Noviherbaspirillum saxi: one gene and its partner. The protein of the gene in region 1 interacts with the protein of each later gene in a pairwise test. Links are inferred from orthologs where the notes say so. Each region holds a gene or a part of one and is shown on either strand. Other genes may lie near its edges.

Region 1 (8,246 bases):
CCGCCGGAAGAAGACAAGCTGATCCCGACCGTGTGCTCCTCGCTCGATCAAGCGCTTGAGTACCTGGACAAGGACCGTGAGTTCCTGACCCGCGGTGGCGTGTTCAGCGATTCCATGATCGATGCCTACATCGAGCTGAAAATGCAGGAAGTCCAGCGCTTCCGCATGACGACGCATCCGATCGAATTCGATATGTACTACTCGCTGTAATCCGCGATTCAAGGTAAATGTTGTGAAAAAGGGAGGCTTCGGCTTCCCTTTTTTGTTCTGTGGAACTGTTGTGCTATAAGACGTTCTGAGTACGAATGTTTGTAAAGACCTGTTTCTTCGCCTAAACTAAGAAGCACCTTTACTGTTTCCATGCAGAAAGATTATGAAACAACTCATTGTTGGCCTGTTGACCATTGGGGCTATGGCAGGGCAGGCGCATGCACAAAGCGAAGTGTTTCTTTGCGTCGATGATTTCGGCAAGAAGGAATACAAGAACACTGGCACCACCAAGGGATGCAAAAAGATCGACTTGCCGGGTATCACGATGATTCCCGCACCAGCATCCGTGCGCAAACCGGTTGTGCAGACCGCCGCCGCCAAGCCGGCGAATTCCCCCTCGGACTTTCCGAAAGTCGATGGCGATACGCAAAAGACACGCGACAACGATAGACGCCAGATTCTTGTCGATGAAATGAAGAGTGAAGAGCAGAAGCTTGCGAATCTGAAAAAGGAATTCAATAACGGTGAACCGGAGCGCCGCGGCGACGAGCGCAACTACGCGAAATACCAGGAGCGGGTTTCGGTCATGAAGGATGACATCGGCCGTACGGAAAAGAATATCGACGCGCTCAAACGCGAGATCGGCAATCTAAAATAGTCGAGCGCGCTGCGGGTATGACGCTTGCATGACAAGGGCCGCATATTGCGGCCCTTTATATTTTTGGACCACTGTGAAAACAACTCGAAACACCTTCGACGGCCTGGACCTGCTGTCGTCCGCCGTCATCATTCTCGATGCGGAAAGCCGGATCACCTATGCCAATGCGGCCGCCGAAAACCTTTTTGAAAGTTCGGCCAAGGCGCTCGTCGGGCACAAGCTGGAAGAGCTGTTCCTCAACGGTAGCCACCTGTCGGAAATCTTCCATGAAGCGGTCCAGCACCGCTTTGCGGACAAGCGGCTGGACCTGACGCTGGAGCGCGCCGGCCGCGAATCGCTGCAGGTCCATGTCATCGTCACCGCGCTCGACAATCCGGTGACGCCTGTCCTGATCGAGTTGCGCGAGAACGTGCAGCAGCTCAAGCTCGATCGCGAAGAGCGGCTGCTGGATCAGAGTCAGGCCAACAAGGAATTGATCCGCAATCTGGCGCATGAAATCAAGAATCCGCTCGGCGGCATACGCGGCGCTGCGCAGCTGCTCGAATTCGAATTGCCGGAACGGCAGCTGAAAGAGCTGCGCGAATATACGCAGGTCATCATCAAGGAAGCCGACCGTTTGCAGACGCTGGTGGACCGTCTGCTTGCCCCGCACCGTCGGCCGCATATCGTCGGCGACGTCAATATCCATGAAGTTTGCGAGCGTGTGCGCAGCCTGATCATGGCCGAATTCCCGACCGGCCTGACGATCAGGCGCGACTACGATTTGTCGGTTCCGGAATTCCGGGGCGACAAGGAGCAGCTGATTCAGGCCGTGCTCAACATCACGCACAACGCCGCGCAGGCACTATCGGATCGCATGAAAGCGGGCGATGCACTCATCACCTTGCAGACGCGCGTCGCGCGACAGGTCACGCTGGCGAAGATACGTTACAGGCTGGCATTAGACTTGCATATTATCGACAATGGACCGGGCATCCCCCCCGACATCCAGGACCGCATCTTCTATCCCTTGGTTTCGGGACGCGAAGGGGGTAGTGGATTGGGCCTGACACTCGCGCAGACATTCGTGCAGCAGCATATGGGCGTGATCGAGTGCGAGAGCAGGCCGGGATGTACCGACTTCAGGATACTGATACCGCTGCCTTGAACACCGGGCCGGGTTTGACCAATGTCTCATGACGCAGGATGCACAAGAAAATATGAAGCCGATCTGGATTGTCGATGATGATGAATCAATTCGCTGGGTACTAGAGAAAGCGCTGGCCCGCGAAAATCTCGCTACGAAAAGCTTCTCCAATGCGCGCGAGGCGCTCGATGCGCTGCAGACCAGCGTGCCGCAGGTGCTGGTGTCCGATATCCGCATGCCGGGCGAGTCAGGGCTCGAACTGCTGCAAGCGGTCAAGGCCAAGCATCCCGGCCTGCCGGTTATTGTCATCACTGCCTTCTCTGACCTCGATTCGGCGGTCGCCGCGTTCCAGGGTGGCGCATTCGAATACCTCGCCAAGCCTTTCGATATCGACAAGGCCGTCGAGCTGATCCGGCGTGCGCTGGAAGAAAGCCTGCGGGAATCAGGCGTCGAACAGGCGGCAGCCGAAACACCCGAGATTCTCGGGCAGGCGCCGGCCATGCAGGATGTGTTCCGCGCGATAGGCCGGCTGTCGCAATCCAATGTGACCGTGCTCATCACCGGCGAATCCGGCACCGGCAAGGAACTGGTCGCCCGTGCATTGCACAAGCACAGCCCGCGTGCGACGCAACCCTATATTGCGCTCAATACCGCAGCGATTCCAAAAGACTTGCTCGAGTCGGAGCTGTTCGGGCATGAACGCGGTGCGTTCACCGGCGCGCAGGCGACACGGCGCGGCCGCTTCGAGCAGGCGGAGAACGGCACGCTCTTCCTCGATGAAATCGGAGACATGCCGTTCGACCTGCAGACGCGCTTGCTGCGCGTGCTGTCCGACGGCCATTTCTATCGTGTCGGCGGACATCAGCCGCTCAAGGCAAATGTCCGTGTCATCGCTGCAACCCATCAGAACCTGGAACAGCGCGTCAAGGAAGGCTTGTTCCGCGAAGACTTGTATCACCGGCTCAATGTCATCCGTCTGCGTTTGCCCAGCCTGCGCGAACGGCGTGAAGATATTCCCTTGCTGACCCGGCATTTCCTTGCGCAGAGCGCCAAGCAGCTCGGCGTCGAGGCCAAGCGCATGTCGGACAGCGCCATGCATTTTCTCGCCAGTCTCGACCTTCCCGGCAACGTCCGGCAACTCGAGAATCTCTGCAACTGGATCACCGTCATGGCGCCCGGACAGACCGTCGAGGTCAAGGATATGCCGCATGACTTGACCCATGGACAGGAATTTTCCACAACGCCGGTGGCCTTGTCGTCTGCCCCCGCCGCCATGCCAATGCCGATGATGTCGGCTACGGCCGAGAATTCTTCGGCCAGCAGTCCAGAGTCGAATTTTCCGGCCTTTCCTCAATCCGCACCACCAGTCAATGGTCATGCCAATGCGGTGGCCGACAAGGCTGGATGGATTGCCTTGCTGGAGTCCGAGGCCGCGCACATGCTTGCCGCCGGGCAGCCTGAAGTCATGGACGCCCTGGGTCGCCAATTCGAATCCGCCCTAATCAAGACAGCGCTCAAGCATACGCATGGTCGCAAGAACGATGCCGCTATACGACTCGGCATCGGTCGCAACACCATTACACGCAAGATCCATGAACTTGGCATAGACGGCGCCAAGGAAGAGTAACCGACCTTGTCACAGGACGGCGTATTTGATAGTGCCGTCCCGTGCAGCAGTTCCCGGAAGTATTTCGCATCGGCAAGTACCCTTACGAATTGAAACCTTCTTCACGCATGCTCCAAATCGGGCACCTTTGCGCACCGGCATGAAGCTTTACAAATCGCAAGGCACCAGGATGTTGCAGGTAATACAGTAGTCCTATCGGTCTGTTATTCCCATGTAATGCATCCAGGTACTCTGCTTTTGTGAAACGCCGCTTCCACCTCATTCACCTTGGAGCCGCAGTGCTTCTTACACTGGCGGCGACACTGCTTGCGGTGAACCTGGCCGAGGGCGAGAAACGCATCGAAACGCGGGTGGAAAGTCTTTACGGCGTTACCGATGCGCAGTACCTGCGCTCCATGGGCGTGCTTCTCGGGCCAACCATCATCGAGGGCAATTCGGTTCAGCATCTGGAAAATGGCATTGAAATCTTTCCAGCGATGCTGGAAGCGATTCGCTCCGCGCGCAAGACCATTACCTTTGAAACCTATATTTATTGGTCCGGCGATGTCGGCAAGCGTTTTGCCGAAGCGCTGCGCGAGCGTGCCCAGGCTGGCGTCAAGGTGCATGTGCTGCTCGACTGGATAGGCAGCGCGAAAATGGATGAATCGCTGCTGGAAGAAATGCGCCGGGGCGGTGTCGAGGTCGAACGCTATCACGAGCCGCACTGGTATAACCTGGCGCGCTTGAATAACCGAACCCACCGCAAACTGCTGGTGGTCGACGGACTCGTCGGCTTTACCGGTGGCGTAGGCATTGCCGACCAGTGGGATGGCGACGCGCAGGACAAGGAGCATTGGCGCGACTCGCATTTCCGCGTGCAGGGACCGGCCGTATCCGAGTTCCAGGCGGTGTTTCTCGACAACTGGATCAAGGCGACCGGGCGCGTGCTGCATGCGGAGGATTACTTCCCCAAGATCGACAATGCCGGCACGATGCCGGCGCAAATGTTCAGCAGTTCGCCAACCGGCGGCAGCGAAAGCATGCATCTCATGTACTTGTTATCGATTGCATCGGCGCAGAAATCGATTCTGCTGTCGAGTTCCTATTTCGTTCCCGATGAATTGGCGCTCAATGCACTTTCTGCCGCCGCGAAGCGTGGCGTCAAGATCAGGATCATCACGCCGGGCGAAAAAATCGACGCGAGTGTCGTGCGGCGCGCGTCACGGGCGCGTTGGGGACAGTTGCTGGAGGCAGGCATCGAGATCTATGAATACCAACCGACAATGTTTCATTGCAAGATCATGATCGTGGATGGATTTCTCGTGTCGACCGGTTCGACCAATTTCGATAACAGGTCGTTTCGTCTGAACGACGAGGCCAACCTGAATATTTACGATGCGGGCTTCGCGGCTGAAATGACGAAAGAGTTCGAACAGGATGTGATGAAGGCGCGTCGCGTCACGCTGGAACAGTGGCGCAATCGGCCATGGAATGAAAAGCTGATGGAGCACGCATCTTCGCTGTTAGGCAGCCAGCTCTGACGGCTGTCAAGGCAGGTTTGCCATTCAGGACTGCCGGCGCGGATAACCTTCTGCCGTGATCCGCGTCCACACCTGTGCTTTTTCTTCTTCAGTCATGAACACCCAGTTTGCCACTTCGGCAACCGTACGACCGCACCCGCGGCAGATATCATCGAAGGTGGTAGAACAAACGGCAACACAGGGCGTGTCAGGGCGGGAAGGTTTTTGCATAGAATAGAGGTCCCAAACCACCAATGATAGGGCAAAACCTTGTACCAGCTCTACTACTATCCCGGTAACGCGAATCTCGCGCCACACATGCTGCTCGAAGAATTGTCAGTTCCGTACCAGCTGGTGCTGATTGACCGGGACAACAATGCGCACAAAGGCAAAGAATATTTGCGGTTGAATCCGACCGGGCGTATTCCCGTGCTGGTTGATGGCGACCTGGTGCTGTTTGAAACGGCGGCCATTTGTCTCCACCTGGTAGATCGGCATCCTGAAGCCGGGCTGGCGCCGGCACTCGGCACGGCTGAACGTGCGCATTTCTACAAGTGGCTGATGTATCTGACCAATACCTTGCAAGCCGAGTTGCTCACCTATTTCTACCCTGAGCGGCTGGCCAGTAGCGAGGCTGGTGCCGCAGATGTCAAGCAGCATGCTGAACAACGGGTAAGTGCGATGCTGGACCTGCTTGACCGGACGCTGGCTGAGCACGGTGGGCCTTATCTGCTTGGCCAGCAGTATACGGCGGTGGATCCCTATCTGATGATGTTGTCGAGGTGGACCAGGATGATGATGCACCCGGCGCGCAATCGCACACATCTTGGCCGCTTCCTGCAGCGGATGGTGGAGCGGCCAGCCGTCATGCGCGCATTCGAGCAGGAAGGTTTAAGCGAGCCGTTGTTTTAATCCCGTTTCATCGCGGATCATCTCGACTCAGGCGACGCCACAAGGTAGTACGGCTGATCCCTAGATGTTTCGCGGCGGCTTCCCGGTTGCCGCCAAAGCGCGCAAGTACCGTGTGAACCGTTTCCGAATAGCTAGCCGGCAAGGGCGGTGATGATGCGTTGTCCAGCGTCACGGCCGTTGGCCGAAACGCTGGCGCAGCCGTCGGACTTGAAACGGAAACCAGTTCAGGCGCGACCGCCGTAATGAACCCCGGCGACAAGGCCTGCAGCGGTTCCGCTGCAAGAAACAGGGCCACGCGCTCCATCAGATTGCGCAACTCGCGCACATTGCCCGGCCACGTATAACTGGCCAACAGCGGCACACAGGCGAGAATTTCCGCGTGCAGATTCGCATGCGGCCGCGTGCCCAGCGAAGCCAATGCGTTTTTCAATCCCCATTCGGCCAGCGATGCCAGGTCTTCCGTGCGCTCGCGCAGCGGAGGCAGCGTCAGGCGCAGTACGCCGAGCCGGTAGAACAGGTCAGCCCGAAAGCGTCCATCGCGCACGCGCTGGTCGAGATCGCAATGCGTGGCACTGATGATGCGCACATTCACCGCGATCGGGCGGGTGCCGCCGACGCGAACCACTTCCCGTTCTTCCAGTACGCGCAACAGACGCGTCTGCAATTGCAGCGGCATCTCGCCGATTTCATCGAGGAACAGCGTGCCGCGATTGGCGGCTTCGAACAAGCCGGCATGGCCTCCACGCCGCGACCCGGTAAACGCGCCTTCTTCATAGCCGAACAATTCCGACTCAAGCAGGGATTCGGCCACCGCGCCGCAATTGATTGCAACAAACGGTTGGCGCGCGCGCTGGCTTTCGCGGTGGATCGCCTGGGCTGCAAGCTCCTTGCCGGTGCCGGTTTCACCGTGGATCAGTACGGTCGCCGGGGATTTGGCAAATAATTCGATCGAGTGGCGCACCGCCTGCATCGCCGCGGAGTCGCCGCGCAAGTCGTTCAATCCATGCTTGGCGCGCAAGGCATCGGCAAGCGGATTGGCGCGCGCCCGTCCGGATTCGAGCTGCGTGAAACGTGCCAGTTCCAGCGCGTCTTCGAAGGCTTGCCGTATCGATGCCGCCGAGTACACGAAAACACCTGCAAGGCCGGCTTCTTCCGCCAGATCGGTGATCAGTCCGGCGCCGACGATGGCCTTGATGCCTGCGGCCTTGAGCTCATTGATCTGCGCGCGCGCATCTTCTTCGGTCACATAGGTGCGTTGCACGATTTGCAGACCGAAAGTGGTCTGGAATTCGACCAGTTCCGGCATCGGCTCCTGATAGGTGATCAGACCGATTGCCGAGGTGATCTTGCGCGCCCGGGCTAGTGCCTGCATGACATCGAAACCGCTGGCTTTGGCAATGACGACGGGCAGCGATAAACGCCCCTTCAGGTAAGCCGCGTTCGAGCCGGCGGCAATGACCGCATCGCAGCGCTCGGTTTCCATGCGTTCACGAATATGGCGTACCGCGTCTTCGAAGCCGAGATTGATCGGTTCTATGCTGGCCCGATCGTCGAATTCCAGCGTGATATCCCGAAACAGGTCGGATAAACGCGAGATGGCCACGGTCCAAATGACCGGTTTCTCATTCGGATCGGGTAAGGGATGGCTGCGCGGTCTCATGTTTCATGTTTCATTGCGATGTTTCAAGTGTAACGTGGATTGAAACATGGCTGCTCAGATATTTTTCAGATTACCTTTTCTTTAATCTATAACATATTGATTTTTAATAAAAATAAAAATATTCTGCAAAAACTTTCCTGTGTGGCACACCGCTTGCAATAAGGAGGCAGCATGCAAACTCATGAAACATCTCAGGAAGGTAAAAACATGACTGTCCAATCCGCTGGAGCAGCGTTTCGTCAGGCCGTAAAGGAAGAATCCCCGCTGCAAGTCGTCGGCGCAATCAATGCCAACCACGCTCTGCTGGCCAAGCGCGCCGGTTACCGTGCAATCTACCTGTCCGGCGGCGGCGTCGCGGCCGGCTCGCTCGGTTTGCCCGATCTCGGCATTTCCAATCTCGACGACGTTTTGACCGACGTGCGCCGCATTACCGACGTTTGCGACCTGCCATTGCTGGTCGACGTCGATACCGGATTCGGCTCTTCCGCATTCAATGTCGCACGTACGGTCAAGTCCATGATCAAGTTCGGCGCGGCCGCCATCCACATTGAAGA
Region 2 (7,549 bases), 700 kb from region 1 along the record:
GCCATGGCGCATCGGCTCGGTCTGCAGGTGGTCGCCGAAATGGCGGAAACCGAAGACCAGGTTATGCTGCTCGCGTCGCATGGCTGCGACCACGTACAGGGCTATTATTTCAGTCGTCCGGTAGGCGCTGCTGAGTGTGCGGAGCTGTTGCATGCCGCTCGCCTGCCTCTTCCTGAAAAGCGCAGATGGCAATGCACTGTACCGGGCAGATTGCCAGTGCCTTCACGTAAGGCTGTAAAAGTCGCTTAGGAATGTGTACGGAATAAGTTACCGATTTGGACGCGTCCGACGGGATGCGCTGCAAGGCGCGAGAAGGAGTCATAGCGAGCTATGGCGACGCCGAGCAACGCTGCAGCGCGCCCGTCAGACGTGAACCAAATCGGGAAATTATTTCGTGCACGTTCCTTAATGTTCGCGTAGTGCGCGCCGGTACTGAATCGCTTCGGCGATATGTGCCTGCCCGATCGTGGCTGCGCCCGCCAAGTCGGCAATCGTGCGTGCGACCTTGAGCACGCGGTGATACGCGCGCGCCGACCAGTGCAGTCTCGTCATCGCAGTACGCAATATCTGCTCGCCCGCCTCGTCGGGCTTGCAATGCAGATCGATCTCGGCAGTCGACAATGCATGGTTGCCCTTGCCTTGTCGCTGCAACTGCAGTGCGAAGGCGCGTTCGACGCGTTCCGTGATGCGCTGCGACGGTTCGCCGTCGGCTTGCTTCAGCAAGTCCTCATGCGGCAACGCGGTGACCTGAATCTGCATGTCGATGCGATCGAGCAGCGGACCGGAAATCTTGTCCTGGTATCGGGCAACCTGATCCGGCGTGCAGCGACAGCGATTGGCGGTGTGACCCAGATAACCGCAGGGGCAGGGGTTCATCGCCGCGATCAATTGAAAGCGGGCGGGAAAATCAGCCTGCTTCGCCGCACGCGAGATCGTGATATGCCCGGACTCTAGCGGTTCACGCAACACTTCCAGCACTTTTCTGTCGAATTCCGGCAGTTCATCGAGAAACAAGACGCCGCGATGCGCAAGCGAGATTTCACCCGGACGGGGTGAGCTGCCGCCGCCGACCAGCGCCACGCCGGAGGCGGTATGGTGCGGCGCGCGGTAAGGCCGAGCCTTCCAGCGCGCAATCGAAAAGCCGCTGGTCAGCGATTGCACGGCGGCCGACTCCAGCGCTTCGTCGTCGGTCATCTGCGGCAGGATGCCGGGGAAGCGCTGCGCCAGCATCGATTTGCCGGTACCCGGCGGGCCGGCCATCAAGACACTATGTCCGCCGGATGCCGCGATTTCCAACGCGCGCTTGGCCTGCAACTGTCCTTTAACGTCGGCGAAGTCCGGATAAGTCGGACGCGCCGGCGCCGCTTCGGCGCGATGCCGTGCGAGTCGGGCATCGCTGCCGCGCGAAGCGAAGTGTGCACACACCTGTAACAACGATTCCGCCGGATAGATGGCTGCGTCGGCGACCAGTCCGGCCTCGTCTGCATTGGCGCGCGGCAGGATGAATGCGCGTTGCTTGCCGGACCTGTCGGCCGCGCGGTGCATCGCATAAGTCATCGCCAGCGCGCCGCGAATCGGCCGCAACTCTCCCGACAGCGAGAGCTCACCCGCAAATTCATATTTGGCAAGTTCGTCGCCGGGCATCTGTTCGGAGGCAGCCAGGATGCCCAGCGCGATCGGCAGGTCGAAGCGGCCGGACTCCTTGGGCAGGTCGGCCGGCGCGAGGTTGACGGTGATGCGCCGCGCCGGGAATTCGAAGCGGGCGTTTTGCAAGGCGGCCCTGACCCTGTCCTTCGATTCCTTTACTTCTGTTTCAGGCAAGCCGACGATCGTGAAAGAGGGTATGCCATTGGCAAGGTGAACTTCGACGGTGACTTCCGGCGCCTGCATGCCGGACAGGGCGCGGCTTTTCAAGACAGCAAGACTCATTGACCCTCATGGAGCTTTTGTTTTTGGTATTCATACCGATGGCGTGCCGGATGATGGCTCACGCGAGTCACGCCAAGTCTGCGCAAACCGGCTGCCGGCCTTACGGTTTTTTGAGCTGGACTTCCAGTTCGGCTACCCGAGCTTCCAGCGCTTCCAGCTTGGCACGGGTCTTTGCCAATACCTGTGCCTGAATATCAAACTCTTCTCGCGTCACCAGATCGAGCTTGGAAAAACCCTGCGTCATCATTGCCTTGACGTTCTTTTCAACGTCCTTCATCGGTGAATTCTCGATGGCCTGGTTGATCTTGCTTTGCAGATCATTAAAAAAATCGTTCTTGTTCATGGTCAATCTTCTTTCAAAAATTCGCACTTGCTTGGTGCGTACCGTTTCGGTGCGCCTCAGCGTGGTGCGATATGTTGGTGCACGTCGCCAAACCCAGTGCGTTTACTTGCCGAAGCTCCATAAAATGGAAAGTTTGATAACGCAATTGTGGCATGAAAACGGTGGCATGAGTTCTGCTAAGTAGTTGGGGAAATGCAATGCCACGAATTTTTCTTCACCTACAAAAAGGGAACGACATGAAAAAAATGATTCTTGCTGCCGCGGTCTTCGCTGCTTGTGCGACGTCTGCCTCGGCACAGCAAGCCGCCCCGGCAGCTTCCGATCATACCTTTACCGGTAACCTGACTCTCGCAACGGATTATCGTTTCCGCGGCATTTCCCAGACTTTCGGCAAGCCGGCAATCCAGGGCGGTTTCGACTATGCGCACAGCAGCGGTTTCTATGTCGGTAACTGGAATTCCAATGTCAGCGGCAACCAATATCCCGATGGCGCCAGCATTGAGATGGACCTGTACGGCGGCTACAAGTTTGAAGTCATGCCGGACCTGACCGCCGATATCGGCTTGCTGAAATACTACTATCCCGGCGTTCGTATCGGCGGTATCAAGGCCGATGCGCTGGAGCTCTACGTCGGCGCGACCTACAAGTGGTTCTCGGCGAAGTATAGCCATGCAGTCAGCGACGAATACTTCGGCTTCACCAATGCCGATGGTTCCTATTATCTGGACCTGAACGCCAACTTTGAAGTCGCCGACAAGACTACGCTGGGCTTCCACGTCGGTCGCCAGAAGTTCAAGAACTCCGGCGCGTTCAACTATACCGACTACAAGCTTGGCGTCGCACGCGACGTCGGCTTTGCCACAGTCGGCCTGGCCCTGGTCGGTTCCAATGCCGATTCCGCTGTGTATACCGTTTCCAACACCAGCGGCACCAAGCGGAAAGACGTGAGCAAGAATACCGTCGTGCTGTCGCTCTCCAAGACTTTCTAAATCTCTTAGGGGTTCATCATGAAACTGATCACCGCCATCATTAAACCGTTCAAACTGGACGAAGTGCGCGAATCTCTTTCGGCGATCGGCGTGCAGGGCATTACCGTCACCGAAGTCAAGGGGTTCGGCCGTCAGAAGGGCCACACCGAGCTGTATCGCGGCGCGGAATATGTCGTCGACTTCCTGCCCAAGACCAAGATCGAGGCAGCCGTGGACGACGCTATCGTCGATCGCGCGATCGAAGCAATTGAAAGCGCGGCACGCACCGGCAAGATCGGCGACGGCAAGATTTTTGTCTACGACCTGCAGCAAGTCGTCCGTATCCGTACCGGCGAGACCGGCAAAGAAGCCCTCTAAGGAGATTTTGATGAAAAAATTAATTGCAAGCTTCCTGGCGACCAGCACGCTGCTGTTCGCGGTCGGCTTTGCGCAGCCAACGCTGGCTGCAGACGCCCCCGCGGCAACGTCCGAACCGATCGTGCTGGCGCAGGCAACTGCCCCGGCCGCCGATGCCGCAGCGCCGGCAGCAGCAGCTCCGGCTGCGACCGCACCCGCCGCCGCAGCAACACCGGCCGAAGCGGCAGCACCGGCCGCCGCACCCGTCCCTAACAAGGGCGACACCGCATGGATGATGATGGCCACCGTACTGGTCATCCTGATGACGATTCCTGGCCTCGCCCTGTTCTACGGCGGCCTGGTGCGCACCAAGAACATGCTGTCGATCCTGATGCAGGTGTTCATGATCTTCTCGATGATCGTGGTGTTGTGGGCCATTTACGGCTACTCGCTCGCGTTCACGGAAGGCGGCAGCTTCATCGGTTCGTTCGATCGCCTGTTCCTGAAAGGCATCACGCCGGAATCGGTCGCCGCGACCTTCAGCAAGGGCATCGTGATTCCCGAGTTTGTGTTCGTCGCGTTCCAGGCAACCTTTGCAGCGATCACTTGCGGCCTGATCGTCGGCGCATTCGCCGAACGCATCAAGTTCTCGGCTGCGCTGCTGTTCATCGTACTGTGGTTCACCTTCTCCTACCTGCCGATTGCGCACATGGTCTGGTTCTGGCCTGGTCCGGATGCCTATGTCGACGCAGCCGCTGCCGAAAAGGCGACAGCTGTTTCCGGCTGGCTGTTCCAGAAGGGCGCGCTTGACTTCGCTGGCGGTACTGTGGTCCACATCAATGCCGCGATCGCCGGTCTGGTCGGTGCTTATGTGATCGGCAAGCGTATCGGCTACGGCAAGGAATCGATGGCACCGCACTCGCTGACGCTGACCATGGTCGGTGCATCGATGCTGTGGGTCGGCTGGTTCGGTTTCAACGCCGGTTCGGCGCTCGAAGCAGGCGGCACCGCTGCGCTCGCACTGGTCAATACCTTGCTGGCAACAGCTGCGGCAACCCTGTCCTGGAGCTTCGGCGAATGGATGGGCAAGGGCAAGCCTTCGATGCTGGGTGCGGCTTCGGGGGCGGTTGCAGGTCTGGTCGCGATTACTCCCGCAGCCGGCTTCGTCGGCGTCATGGGTGGCCTGGTAATCGGCCTGCTGTCCGGTATCATCTGCCTGTGGGGTGTCAATGGCCTCAAGCGCATGCTGGGTGCGGATGACTCGCTTGACGTGTTCGGCGTGCACGGCGTCGGCGGTATCCTCGGCGCGCTGCTGACCGGCGTATTCGCGGCTCCTTCGCTGGGCGGCACAGGCATCTATGACTACGTTGCCAACAAGGTTGCCGCAGAGTACTCGATCGCAGGCCAAGTCTGGATCCAGTTCCAGGGCGTGCTGACCACGGTGATCTGGTCTGGCGTTGTGGCCTTCATCGCCTACAAGGTGGTTGACCTGATCGTCGGTCTGCGTGTGCCGGAAGAAGAAGAGCGCGAAGGCCTCGACATCTCCAGCCACGGCGAATCGGCTTACCACTCGTAATAGCCATACGGCAGCACTCATTTCCCCGCTTGCGTCAGCAAGCCTTGAAAGCGCCTCTTCGGAGGTAATGCCGTTCAGTTAAGAACTGAACGGCATTTTTGTTTTGGGAAACAGGTTGTAAACCTTGGGCGGTGATGTTAACTTTTCGGCTTCATGCTTGCCGACGCCCTGACCCTGCTGCTGGATGCACAAGACGCGCCCGACTGGGCGCGGTTGGGCGCGCATTTACCGTACGAGTGGATTGCGCAGGCTGTCGCAGAAACCGGCAGGGCCAGCCTCCGACATCGGCGCTTGCCGGCCGAACAGGTCGTGTGGCTGGTCGTCGCGCTGGCCTTGTATCGCCACCAATCGATTAGCGAGGTGATCGACGCACTCGATCTGGCGCTGCCGGCTGTGCAGGCACCGTTCGTGAGCAAGAGCGCGGTGGCGCAAGCACGCCAGCGACTGGGGGAAGCGCCGCTGAAATGGCTGTTCCAGACGTCGGCGCGGGCGTGGAGCAGCCAGGACAAGAATGCTTACCTGTTCAAGGGATTGAGTCTGTTGGCAATGGACGGGACGACCTTGCGAACAGCGGATAGCCCCGCCAATCGGGAACACTTTGGCGCCCAATCGTATGCCAGTGGCGCGGTGGCGAGCTACCCGCAAGTGCGCGGGGTAACACTGACGGCTATTCCCACCCACCTGGTGGTCGATGCCGCCTTCGGCCGGTACGATAGCAATGAAATGCTGTACGCAAAGACGCTGGTGCCGGGCATCCCGGATCATACGCTGACAGTGTTCGACAAGGGCTTTCTGGCCGCGGAAATCCTGTGCGGGCTCACGGCCAACGGACAGAACCGGCACTTCCTGATACCGGCCAAAGGCAACACCCAATGGGAAGTGGTCGAAGGCACACCGGAAGATGCGATCGTGCAGATGCGCGTGTCGCCGCAGGCCCGCAACAAGTCGCCCACGTTGCCCCAATTCTGGCGTGCACGCGCCATTGCAGCAATTGATCCGCAAGGCCGCAAAAAAGTGCTGCTGACCTCGCTGACCGACCGCCAACGCTTCAAGGCGAGCGAGATCGTCGCTTGCTACGGCCGCCGCTGGCAGATTGAAACGAGCTATCGTGAACTCAAGCAATCGATGATGGGGAGGGCACTGACCCTGCGCAGCAAGACCGTAGAAGGCGTCCAGCAAGAGATCTGGGGGGCGCTCACCGCCTACAACCTGATCCGAGTGGAAATTGCGAAAGCCGCATTGGAAGCCAACTGCGCGCCTACCGAAATCAGTTTCGTGCGCGCATTTCACACGATCCAATATGAACTGCGCTGGGCCGCTGTCACCCGCGCCCAGGGAAAACTGCCGGCCTTACTGCAGCGGCTGCGCCAGCGTCTCGTCAGCATCCTCAATGAAAAACGACCCGGGCGCCGGTGCGACCGAGTCGTTAAGTCAACGCCAAAACGTTATGCCGTTCGGGTGCTCAAGAAAGTCCTTATCTGAACAGCATTACCTCTTCGGAGGCGCTTTTTTTTCGTCGTAACATGCGGGCATGTCGTCCTGACAAACTGCATCGGCCCGATGATGTTGCAAAGATGGCAAACTTTGTTGCGATATGCGCCCGAATCGTTTGCTGCAAAGCCGCATTGGAGGGCGCATCCCACGCAAAACGAGGATTACTATTAGAATCAATACCGCTCCAGCATTGCAATATTCGCAGCGATCAGTTGAAAAGACGCCGTTTGCCCCGACCTTCAAGCGGTAGCGACGCAGGCGACTGAGGCTGATCCAGGCGATTTGCAAGCGCATCACACATTTGGAAGGTTAAGGAAGGTTAATATGGTTCCGCATCTCGTCACGGCCCTCAACGGCCCGCTTCTCGACCTCGAAAAAAAGATCCTTGCCGCGACGCCGGCAATCGAGCGCTGGTTCCGGCTCGAATGGCAGGAACACACGCCGCCTTTCTACTGTTCGGTCGATTTGCGCAATGCCGGCTTCAAACTCGCACCGGTCGATACCAACCTGTTCCCGGGCGGCTTCAATAATCTGTCGGCGGAAATGCTGCCGCTGGCAGTGCAAGCCGCAATGGCGGCCATCGAGAAATACTGTCCCGATGCCAAGAACCTGCTGCTGATCCCGGAACGCCACACCCGCAATACCTTCTACCTGCAGAACGTCGCCCGCCTGATCCAGATCTTCCGCCAGACCGGCCTCAATGTACGGCTCGGATCGCTTTCCGACGAGGTCAAGGAGCCGACCAATATCGATCTGCCCGACGGCAGCACGCTGACGCTGGAGCCACTGGAGCGTTCGGCCAATGGCCGCCGCGTCGGCTTGAAGAATTTCGATCCTTGCACGGTGCTGCTCAACAATGACCTGTCTTCCGGCATTCCGTCG

The links. Proteins that work in one complex are often made in the same cells at the same time.
Region 2: the proteins of glnL (region 1) and D3871_RS02305 interact in binary tests that used the Escherichia coli proteins (3 or more experiments, as listed by UniProt). The link is inferred for Noviherbaspirillum saxi from one-to-one orthologs.

Annotation. Positions count from the first base shown.
Region 1 is NZ_QYUO01000001.1:1,170,634-1,178,879, forward strand. What follows is about bases 1-2,978. They hold glnL (nitrogen regulation protein NR(II)), read left to right. Parts: upstream 1-941; coding sequence 942-2,015; downstream 2,016-2,978. Other genes in these bases: glnA (type I glutamate--ammonia ligase), read left to right, coding at 1-210; D3871_RS05625 (DUF4124 domain-containing protein), read left to right, coding at 374-868; ntrC (nitrogen regulation protein NR(I)), read left to right, coding at 2,068-2,978. Outside these bases: more of ntrC, read left to right, coding at 2,979-3,621; cls (cardiolipin synthase), read left to right, coding at 3,900-5,141; D3871_RS05645 (DUF1289 domain-containing protein), read right to left, coding at 5,166-5,351; D3871_RS05650 (glutathione S-transferase family protein), read left to right, coding at 5,391-6,032; propionate catabolism operon regulatory protein PrpR, read right to left, coding at 6,040-7,692; prpB (methylisocitrate lyase), read left to right, coding at 7,900-8,246.
Region 2 is NZ_QYUO01000001.1:468,192-475,740, forward strand. What follows is about bases 1,968-4,948. They hold D3871_RS02305 (P-II family nitrogen regulator), read left to right. Parts: upstream 1,968-3,279; coding sequence 3,280-3,618; downstream 3,619-4,948. Other genes in these bases: D3871_RS02295 (accessory factor UbiK family protein), read right to left, coding at 2,030-2,272; D3871_RS02300 (TorF family putative porin), read left to right, coding at 2,509-3,261; D3871_RS02310 (ammonium transporter), read left to right, coding at 3,629-4,948. Also shown: D3871_RS02285 (putative bifunctional diguanylate cyclase/phosphodiesterase), read left to right, coding at 1-249; D3871_RS02290 (YifB family Mg chelatase-like AAA ATPase), read right to left, coding at 406-1,929; more of D3871_RS02310, read left to right, coding at 4,949-5,173; D3871_RS02315 (IS4 family transposase), read left to right, coding at 5,327-6,655; gshA (glutamate--cysteine ligase), read left to right, coding at 6,992-7,549. UniProt on the Escherichia coli protein: Involved in the regulation of nitrogen metabolism. Regulates the activity of its targets by protein-protein interaction in response to the nitrogen status of the cell.